3 regions of the Arthrobacter sp. CAL618 genome follow, and region 3 is predicted to be linked to each of the others. Evidence: riboswitches for the same ligand, from Rfam matches in the RefSeq annotation. Region 3 holds a riboswitch; each other region holds the start of a gene.

Region 1 (3,269 bases), on a different contig from region 3:
TTGCGAAGTATGTCGATCTGACTTTGTGGCCGTGCGCAGTCCTCGTTTCAGCCCAGGCCGCAGCTTGGGAGCTGCAGTGAAATCAGGAGGCGGTCTTCACGACGAGCACGTCACAGGGTGCGTTATGTACGACACTCCACGCAACGCTTCCCAGAACCCGTCGAAGCCCCTTCATTCCCACGTTACCTACCACCAGCAATTGGGCACCGACACGCTCGGCTTCCTCGATGAGGACATCCTGCGGCTTGCCCCGCCCCGCAGCGGGGCGCACCTTCACGGAAGGGTGTTGTTCGCGCAGTTTCACTGCAACCTGCTCGGCCAACTTGAGAGCCTGCTCAGCATCATCCAGTATCCAAGTGTCGTTGCCGATATGGACAACTTCCGTGTTACCCGTAATATGCGCGCTGACCACCACAAGTTCTGCATCGAGGCCTTCGGCAAGAGTCGCGGCGCGCGAGGCTGCCTTGTATGCGGTCTCGCTTCCATCCACACCAACAATCACACTTCCGGTCATGACGTTTCCTCCTCGAACTTCGAACCGCAATTGCGGTATGTGGTGCCTACTTGGTTCGCTTACCTTACTCGGTCAAAGAATCCCATGCCTCTTCGCCGACGCCCGGAACAAAACATCCGGCGCGGTGACTATTGCAAGCCCCTTTCAGCGCCGCAGTGGATCACAGCGAATTCCGTCGAGGTCACCCGAATCGGAATCCCGACAGGAGAGTCGATCCTTACTGGTGTACTGGCTCGTGGAGGCCTAGATTACGGGCATGACTAGTTCTCCCGTACCAGGCACGCATAGTGACGAACCCCATGACAACACCATCCATGGCAGGCTCAATTGGCTTCGAGCGGGTGTGCTTGGAGCCAATGATGGAATCGTCTCGGTCGCTGCCCTCGTCGTCGGAGTTGCGGGAGCGACAACGGCAACCCCCGTGATTCTTGCCGCTGGCATTGCCGGTCTTGTCGGCGGTGCGATATCCATGGCCCTCGGAGAGTATGTGTCCGTGAGTAGTCAGAAAGACAGCCAGCAGGCCCTCATCGCCAAGGAACGCCTTGAGCTTGAAACCGAGCCTGAAGCGGAACTTGCGGAGCTGGCCGGAATCTACGAATCGAAGGGGCTTAGCCGGGACACAGCCCATCAGGTGGCAGTGGAACTCACCAAACACGATGCCCTGGGGGCCCATCTCGAAGCTGAACTCGGATTGCGCGAGGACGCCGTGGCGAGCCCGCTAGCCGCTGCGGCCGCATCTGCGCTGGCCTTCACCCTTGGCGCGATCCTCCCCCTGCTGACGATTCTTCTGTTTCCAGAGGAAACTCGTGTCCTCGCGACCTTCGTCGCAGTCCTGATTGCCCTCGCCGTAACCGGCTACGGAAGCGCACGGATTGGCGGCAACCCGGCGACGCGCCCAACCGTAAGGATCGTTCTTGGCGGCGCGCTGGCATTGGCAGCCACCTTCCTGATCGGGTCACTCCTGGGCACCACGGGAGTGGTCTGACGCTCCACTGATGCCTGGGAATCGCTCTCTCTTCATTGAGGTTGCCAACCAGGGAGGCGCCGTTAGTGTAAATGTTTGTACATTTAGTTTTTCCGAGTAGGTTTAATACAGTGCCCCACTGAAGGTGGGGCTTATCGAGGCCTTTTACCGAACCCAGCCAAAGGCCTTGGTCCTTTAAATAGGAAGGCTGGGGCGGGGAAACCATAGGTGGGTTCTTTAGGAACCCTTGGGGTGAAGCCGGGCGGGCGTTTGTGCTCGTGCGGCCGGGTGTCTCCCATCCGAATCCGACAGCTCACCTCGTAGGTATAGGGAGAGATTATCCATGTCATCAAATACTGTGCGCGCCCGACATCGCGCCGATACGAAAAGCCGTTCGATTCTTCTCCTCAGCAGGCAAGCCGTCCTGCCTCAGGGGGGACCCAAGATCGCCGCGCTTGTGGTTGCTTCCGGAATGCTTGCGGCGGGAGCAAGCCCCGCCCACGCTTCGGCGATCGCCCACCCGGCGCAGGATCACACCGTTTCACCGTTCTCATCGGCTGCTTCAACAGTCGAAGTGGAGGCGAGCCCCACCAATCAAGGCACTGCGTACACCGTGAAGTCAGGTGATTCGCTGGGCGCTATCAGCGTTCAGACAGGTGTGGCGTTGCACAAGCTGCTGAGCCTAAACCAGCTCACCGTCACGTCAATCATCTACCCGGGAAACACCATCGTGCTGTCCGAGGAGTCGAATGCCGTGACTGCTGCACCGGTTGCCTCTGGCTCCGCAGCCTCGTCATCAGCGGTTTCCGACTTTAGCGTGAGTACACAAAGTGCATCGATCAGTCCCCTGAGTAACCGGGTGAGCAGCGAGTCAGGAAATATCTGGGATTCCTCGGACGCTCCCCAGAGCGGTACTGCCAACAGCCGTATTCTTGCCTTCGCCAACACGCAGTTGGGCGCTATTCAGGACTGCACCGTCCTGGGCGAAGGGGCATTGCGAGCCGCCGGGGTGATGGGGGTGGGAGACGAGTCCCCTGAGTCCTTGATGGCCTTCGCTACTCCGGTATCAGATCCCCAGCCCGGCGACTTCGTCTACTACGCCGACGGCGGGATGGGCTTTTCACACAACGCCGTCTACCTCGGCGACGGACGAGCCATCCACAGCGGCTGGAACGGTAACCAGACCGTTGAGGAATCCGTCAATGTGGGTTCCGGTCCTGTCTATTACCGGGTCAACATCTAGTTATCCAACGCCGCTGGCGGGTCTCAGACCTCGCTGACAGCGGTGTTTCTCGGACGCGCCCGGACACCAGATCCGACAAACAGGGATCTGGTGTCCGGGTGAATCCCCCTTTTCCCTCCCCTTGTGCCTTCCCATGGGGCGCACGACGCCAGGAGTAATGAATGCCACAAGAATCTGATCAACGAACCGCGGGTGTTCGATCGGCCACCCTCATCGCTGCCCTGCTTGTCGCCGCGCTCATCCTGATTATTGGCTTGATCGCTTCCCAGCGAGCCTCCTCACCCGCTTCTGATGGATCAGGAACAGACGTCGCAGAGGAATCCGGCGGCCGGGAGGAAGAAAAGTTTGATTTATCCCGGCGCATCGCCGACGACCCGTTAGCAATGGGTGAGGTCGACGCCCCCGTTGTTCTGGTCGAATACGCCGATTACAGATGCCCGTTCTGCGGGGTTTTCTCTCGCGAGACATTGCCGGCGTTGGTCGAGCAGTATGTTGCTAGCGGAGAACTAAGGATTGAGTGGCGAGATTTACCTGTTTTCGGAACTGAG
Region 2 (3,269 bases), on a different contig from region 3:
GGTCGGAAAGGGAATGGAGGTCGGTGTTCATGCCGTTCAGGCCACCGCTGATGACTTGGCCGTTTCCGACGTAGATGGCTACGTGGCCGGCGGTGATTACCAGGTCGCCCGCCGCTGGAGAGCCAACAACTGATCCGAAGGCGAAGAAATCGCCAGGCGCAATGTCGCCAACGGACTTGCCGACGGAGCGAAGTGCCTTCTCAACCATGGCGGTGCAGTCCTGCCCGACACCGATCTGGGAGTAGGCGGATCCGACCAGACCAGCGGCGATGTTACCGGAAGGCGCAGCCTTGGGGGCTGGCTTTTCGGCTGCGGGCGTCTGGGCTGGCGCAGCTGGTGCGACTACTGCTTCTGCTGCGGGCGCCTCAACTGGCGCTGCCTCGACTGGCGCTGCTTCCTGCACGGCGGGCTCTGCCACCATTTCGGCTACCGGCTCAGCGGCGGGTGTTATTGGCTCGATGACGTCGGCCTGCACCTCGACGACTGGAGCAGCTACGGCGGCGGGCGTTGCCGACACGGCTGCACGCTCGAAGGTGATCTCGGCGGTGGCGGGAGCGCTTACGGCGTCAGCCGTAGCAGCAATCGAGTTCAGGGGGGTGGAGAGCTGAACGACACGCTCGGACTCACCGAACCCGTGGGCTGGCAGTCCGGCGGTCAGGACGAGCCCTGACGCTGCGACGATGACTGCTGCCTGGCGGCCGACGGAACCAGCGTTCGAGGAGACGGCGCTTGAGATGGCTGTCAGGGGGCTGGTGTGCGTACGGGCGGCCCTGTGGCGGCCCAGAGAAGAGCTAGTTGACACGTTCGATTGCCTCTCCCAATTGCCTGCGAGGTGAGCTGTCGGATTCGGATGGGAGTCACCCGGCCCTCTGATTCCCAGTGGAATCAGACGACTTAACCCCAAGGATTTCTTGCGAAATCCACTAATTGGTTCCCCCGCCTCTGCCATGCGAATTGTGCGAACGGAACCTCAGGCAGTGGCAGAGCTAGGCGATCTGCTCGAGGGTGCCAAACCTATTAGAATTTGGCACGAGATCGACGGTACATGAGATTGACCGCAATGTCACATTCCGGTCACGAAACGGTGTGTCCTTGGTTACAGCCAGCCCATGGGGTCCACGGCCTGACCGTCAACCATCACTTCAAAATGCAGGTGGCAGCCGGTGGATGCACCGGTACTACCGCTCTGGGCGACGACCTCACCGCGGTCCACTGACTGCCCCTCCTGGACACTGCTGGACGAGAGATGGTTGTACGTGGATTCGAGCCCGTTGCCGTGATCGATGACCACGCGGTTTCCACCGCCATAGGGGTGCCAGCTGGCAAAGGTGACAGTGCCGGACGCTGCCGCGAACACTTCAGTGCCGCACGAGCTGCTGAAGTCCTGGCCTGAGTGGAGTTCCCCACCCAGGCCGGTAATCGGACTGACCCGGTAACCGAACGGGGACGTGACAATCAGCTTGTCCATGGGAGCTGACAGGGAGCCGCGGGCCGCGGCAGGCACAGCCGCTGAGTCTGCAGCGGTCATGATCTCGCTGAGCTTGGCGTCTGCGTCGAAGGTGCTCTGCAATGCGGTGCGGCTGAAGTCGACCAGCGCCGCGTCGGGAACGCTGATTTCCCGGGGCGCGACAGTCGCCTGCACGGTGGGCGCAACGGCTGCGGCGGCCGCGTTGTCGTTCTGTGGGGCCGTCCCCGCGGTGGTGGGTAGCGTAACGGTCAGCACCAGCCCGGACGCGGCGGCGGCGATGGCGAATTTTTGGCTCATCCCGGTGAGCGAAAAGTCGCCCCTGACCCGTGTTGCTCGTCGTCGTCGTTCGAGTCGTTGCGCGTCCCGAGGACGCACGGCAGGTACTGGGGCGCCGGCACGGCGGCGTCCCGAAGCATGGTGCTTCGACAAAGGGTCCCTTTCGTATATGCCTGCGAAGTTAGCTGTCGGATTCGAGTTCGGGAAGAAACTCGGCCCTGACCGGTCCGCCGAAGCAGCACCGCGTCCGGACTTCACCCCAAGGCGGCTTATCAGCCGCCGTCTGATGGGTCCTCCGCCCCTGTCACGGGTCTCAGCATCCAAATCCGCTGACAGGGTCAGGCGTGCGGTTTAGATAACGCTGATGTATCAACGTCAGCTTTCCATCATCCACGACCATAAGCAAAAGAGATACGTTCGTTATCTTTTCCTGTGGATAACTTGCGGCAATATTGTGCCGTGGAGGGTTAGAGAGCCGGCCCGGCGACCGACACGAACACGTGTGCGGCGACCTCCGGCGGGAGCTCCAGCGCGCCCTCGATACCCTCGACCCTGACCGACACATAGTCGCCGGCCGCCTGCACCCCGATGACCGTTCCGGGCCGCAACCCACCCTCATCGAGTTGGGAGAGCAGTTCCGGGTCCACCTGAATGGGCTCGGCCAGCCGGACAAGGGTAATCACTGACCCCTGAGGATTGGCGCCGATCACCGACAGGAGGCTGCGGACACCGTCGGTGAAGCCCTGGGTTGGCGGGCCGCCCAGGGCCTCAAGCCCCGGAATAGGGTTGCCGTATGGAGACTCGGTGGGCTTTCCCAGCAGCTCGTACAACCGCTGTTCAACCCGCTCGCTCATCACGTGCTCCCAGCGGCAGGCCTCTTCGTGGACATAAGCCCAATCCAGGCCAATCACGTCGGAGAGGAGACGTTCGGCGAGGCGGTGCTTGCGCATCACCCCGATGGCGCGACGGCGGCCAAGGTCAGTGAATTCGAGGTGGCGATCGCCCGAGACGATCACCAGCCCGTCGCGCTCCATCCGGCCGATGGTCTGGGAGACGGTAGGACCGGAATGGCGGAGCCGTTCAGCGATCCGGGCGCGGAGGGCAACAATGTTTTCCTCCTCCAGTTCCAGGATGGTCCGCAGATACATCTCAGTGGTATCGATGAGGTCCGTCATGCGGTTCAGCTCCTAGGCACTGGTGCGGGATGGAACAGCGGGCAGCTTTCGCGGTGGGAGCGCGGCACATATCGCCAGCGCCGAACACAAGTTCTACGCTCACCAAGGTTAACCCATTTACCAGAGGCCGCGGCAATCAGCGGCAACCGGGTGCCCGGTCGGGGCATGTTCACAAATGCCGCCAGGGCCGGGTAGTGCGGCAGAATGTATCCCGTCTTGTGTCGCACGCTTACCCCCTTGGAGAGACCATGAGCATTTCCCCGGACCAATTGATCCCCGCTGGCCTCCTTCCCGCCGACGGGCGTTTCGGAGCCGGCCCGTCGAAGGTGCGCGACGAGCAGATGGAGGCC
Region 3 (3,269 bases):
GCCCGGATGGACCAGATGGCAGGCTTGGCGGTCGTGGTCACCAACGGAGAGCCCCGACCCATCGGCGAACTGATCGCGGGCATCTGCCGGGCAGGTGGGGTTCACCCGCCGCGCTGGAGTGTTCCGGGGAGGGTGGCACGGGTTGCGGGGTCCCTGGTTGAGTTCGTGTGGCAGCGCAGCGGTGCCGACGGGGAACCACCGATGACACGCTTCCTGGCGGAGCAGCTCTCCACGGCTCACTGGTTCGATCAGCGACGGACCCGCGACCTCCTGGGCTGGACACCCGGAGTGTCACTCGATGAGGGACTGGCCAGACTCTCGGAGCACTACCGGCAGCTGTAGTAGCAGACTCCCCCAGACCGCAACATTCGCCTCACCAAATACCGGGGCCTGAGGTCGGCCTAGCCGTCCCGAAATTCTCTACCGACACAGAAACACACGAATGCGCCACCGGAAAGTTTCCGATGGCGCATTCGTATGTGATTCGAGATCACGCGTGTGTCCTCCGCCGAGGGTCAGATGCCAGCGTCTCCGCCTTCTTCTGACCCGACGGCGGAGTCATCCACTTACGGGGTGTAGTACCCGACAACAGGCATGGCGTTGACTGCGTGGATCAGGGTGCCCTGGCTGGGGTTCAGCGCGCTGATCATCTGGCCGTCGCCGAGGTAGATACCCACGTGTCCGCCACCGTTCTGGATGACAAGGTCACCGGGCTGCGGGTTGTCGGTGCGGGCTGAGGCAGCCATCTGCGCCTGGCTGGTGCGGGGCAGGTCGATGCCGTTCTGTGCGAAGACCCACTGGACGAAGCCTGAGCAGTCCCAGGCACCGGGGGTGGTGCCGCCGTAGACGTAACCGGAGCCGATCATCGAGAGAGCGGTACCAACGATTCCCGAGCCGGATGCCTGGGTGGAGGCAGCTGCCATGGGGGTAATGGCCTCGGAAGCGGTGGTGATGCCCAGGGTGCTGGTCTCAGCAGGAGCGGGCGCGGCGACGGTCACTGCTGCGGCTGGTGCTGCAGCGGGCGCTGGTGCTGCTACCTGAGTGGCTTGGGTGGCGCTGCCGGAGAGGGAGATAACGTCACCGGGGAAGATGACCGAATCCCAGGTGAGGCCGTTCAGCGCGAAGATCGAATCAAGGCTGACACCCTGAGCGGCAGCGATGTTGCCAAGCGTATCCCCGGCTTGGACGGTGTGAGTTGCGGAGCCGGCGCTCTGGACGGCTGGTGTCGAGGCGGCGGGCTGGGCGGCGATCTCGCCGGATGCGTTGGCCGGGAGTCCGGCGCTGAGCATCAGACCGGACGCAGCGACCAGCACTGCTGCTGGTCGGCCGAAGGAGCCTACGTGTGAACTGACCGCCTTGGAGACGGTTTTCAGGGCGCTTGGTGGGGTTGCGCGGTGACGCGCGATGTGACGGTTCTTGGACATGATGTTGCCTCTCCCAGTGCCTACGAAGTTAGCTGTCGGATTCGGATGGGAGCCACCCGGACTCGAGATCGAGTCTTCACCCCAAGGCCGTCTGTTGACGACCGTTACTGGTTCCCCCGCTTCTGCCGGATGTATGCGAACGGACCTTACGACAACGGCAGAATTAGGCAATCTGTCAGAAGGACGCCGAATTGAACGGTAACCGGCGCGTGGATAACTGTACCTAGGCTCGTGCAGTTTTGTCACATTTGTGTTACGGCGACGATGTACCGGGTTGCGATCCGATATACGGCGACCGTGTAGTGAGCCGCACTCTGGCTGGGAGGTTTCCATCTCACGATGGTGCCGCATGAGTAATGCCCGCGGCGGGGTCCCGCTTACTATGTGGGCAAGGCACCGGCTGTGGAGGATCAGTTGGTCCCGCTTGAGACGCGGGGACCCCCGGATGGGAGGCGGGGATCCGGAATGTTCTGTTTACCAGCGCCCGTTCCGGGGCTTCGGCTGGCATCGGGGGCAGCTGAACGAGGACCGGTTCATGAACATTTCACGCCGGATCAGGGAGCTGCCGTGGAAATCCGGGTCCGAGGCACAGCGGAGGCACGGTTCTCCTTCCCTTCCATAGGCGTTGAGGGACCGCGCGAAGTACCCCGAGGCCCCGTTGACGTTGACGTACAGGGAATCAAAGCTGGTGCCGCCGGCGTCCAGTGCGCGCAGCATGACCTCGCGACAGGCGTCGATCAGACGGAGCGCGTCGCCCCGTCGCATCGTGTCAGTGGGTCGGGCGTAGTGCACGCGGGCAGCCCAGAGAGCCTCATCAGCGTAGATATTGCCGATGCCCGAGACCAGCGACTGATCCAGCAGTGCCCGCTTGATGCCTGTCTTGCGCCGGCGCAGCGACGCAAAAAAGTCGTCAAAGGAGAACGCCGGGTCCAGCGGGTCGCGCGCAATGTGGGCAGCCTCGACAGGGATCAGCGGCAGCGGGCTTTCACCGAGGCCACCGGCGTGCCCATCGGCAGTGGGAATCATCGATGTCACGAACAGGCCGCCGAAGATGCGCTGATCGACGAACCGCAATTCACGCGGCAGCGGTCCCCCGTCGGCCGAGGACGCCGCCGAAAGCGTCAGCCGGACCCGGAGGTGTTTTTCCTCAGCGGCTTCGGCGTCCTGGACCAGCAGTTGGCCACTCATGCCCAGATGCGCCATCAAAGCCACCGGGGGTGCGGCGGTTCCTAAAGCTGCTGAAGCGTCTGCGGCGCCAGCTGTCGCCGCGGTGCCTGTTGCGCCGGCCACGCCGGAAGCGTCCAACGGGCCAGAGGACCCTTGAGAGTCTGTGCTGGCGGCCAGCGGGAGCCAAAGGAACTTGCCCCGGCGCACGACATCCAGGACACGGGAGCCCACCAGATTGCCGGTGAAGTCCTCACCGCCGAGGGCGTGGCGGCGGATTGATCGCGGGTCGAGGATGTCGACGTCGTCAATGGTGCGTCCCAGGACCCAGCGGGCGAGGCCGCGGCGCACCACCTCGACCTCGGGAAGCTCCGGCATGGTGTGTGCTTAGGCCGACGCAGCGGAGGCCGCGTCGGAGGAGCTGATGACGGGGTCAGGAACAGCAGCAGCGCCGTTGGGGCGACTTCCGTCGTGATCGACGTTGGCCACTTCAACCGGAACCATTACCGTGTGGACGGCCGTCTTGGGCTCGGCGGCGAGTACCCGGAGCATCTGCCAGGAGGCCGCCGCAGCTTCCTGTTCGGCTTCCTTCTTGGATGGCCCCGATCCGGAGCCGTACGGCTTGCCGCCGACCGTGAGGAGTGCTTCGAAGGTGCGGGCGTGGTCGGGGCCGAACCCGGT

The links. A riboswitch is a leader RNA that binds a small molecule or an ion and turns the genes downstream of it on or off. The one in region 3 is predicted to bind cyclic di-AMP.
Region 1: it holds a riboswitch for cyclic di-AMP, as region 3 does, so the genes downstream of both, K728_RS19995 (C40 family peptidase) here and K728_RS0105940 (C40 family peptidase) in region 3, are expected to answer to the same signal.
Region 2: it holds a riboswitch for cyclic di-AMP, as region 3 does, so the genes downstream of both, K728_RS0116495 (M23 family metallopeptidase) here and K728_RS0105940 (C40 family peptidase) in region 3, are expected to answer to the same signal.

The regions. Positions count from the first base shown of each region.
Region 1 is NZ_ASZW01000019.1:15,004-18,272, reverse strand. Features, by position in the region: gene K728_RS0100860 (universal stress protein) at 83-514, opposite strand; gene K728_RS0100855 (VIT1/CCC1 transporter family protein) at 771-1,499, shown strand; cyclic di-AMP (ydaO/yuaA leader) riboswitch at 1,642-1,819, shown strand; gene K728_RS19995 (C40 family peptidase) at 1,822-2,721, shown strand; gene K728_RS0100845 (DsbA family protein) at 2,883-3,269, shown strand, end outside.
Region 2 is NZ_ASZW01000270.1:1,527-4,795, reverse strand. Features, by position in the region: gene K728_RS0116500 (NlpC/P60 family protein) at 1-802, opposite strand, end outside; cyclic di-AMP (ydaO/yuaA leader) riboswitch at 808-971, opposite strand; gene K728_RS0116495 (M23 family metallopeptidase) at 1,097-1,897, opposite strand; cyclic di-AMP (ydaO/yuaA leader) riboswitch at 1,900-2,073, opposite strand; gene K728_RS0116490 (metal-dependent transcriptional regulator) at 2,212-2,919, opposite strand; gene serC (phosphoserine transaminase) at 3,168-3,269, shown strand, end outside.
Region 3 is NZ_ASZW01000092.1:5,659-8,927, reverse strand. Features, by position in the region: gene K728_RS0105945 (NAD-dependent epimerase/dehydratase family protein) at 1-342, shown strand, start outside; gene K728_RS0105940 (C40 family peptidase) at 567-1,424, opposite strand; cyclic di-AMP (ydaO/yuaA leader) riboswitch at 1,428-1,604, opposite strand; gene mutM (bifunctional DNA-formamidopyrimidine glycosylase/DNA-(apurinic or apyrimidinic site) lyase) at 1,899-2,966, opposite strand; gene rnc (ribonuclease III) at 2,976-3,269, opposite strand, start outside.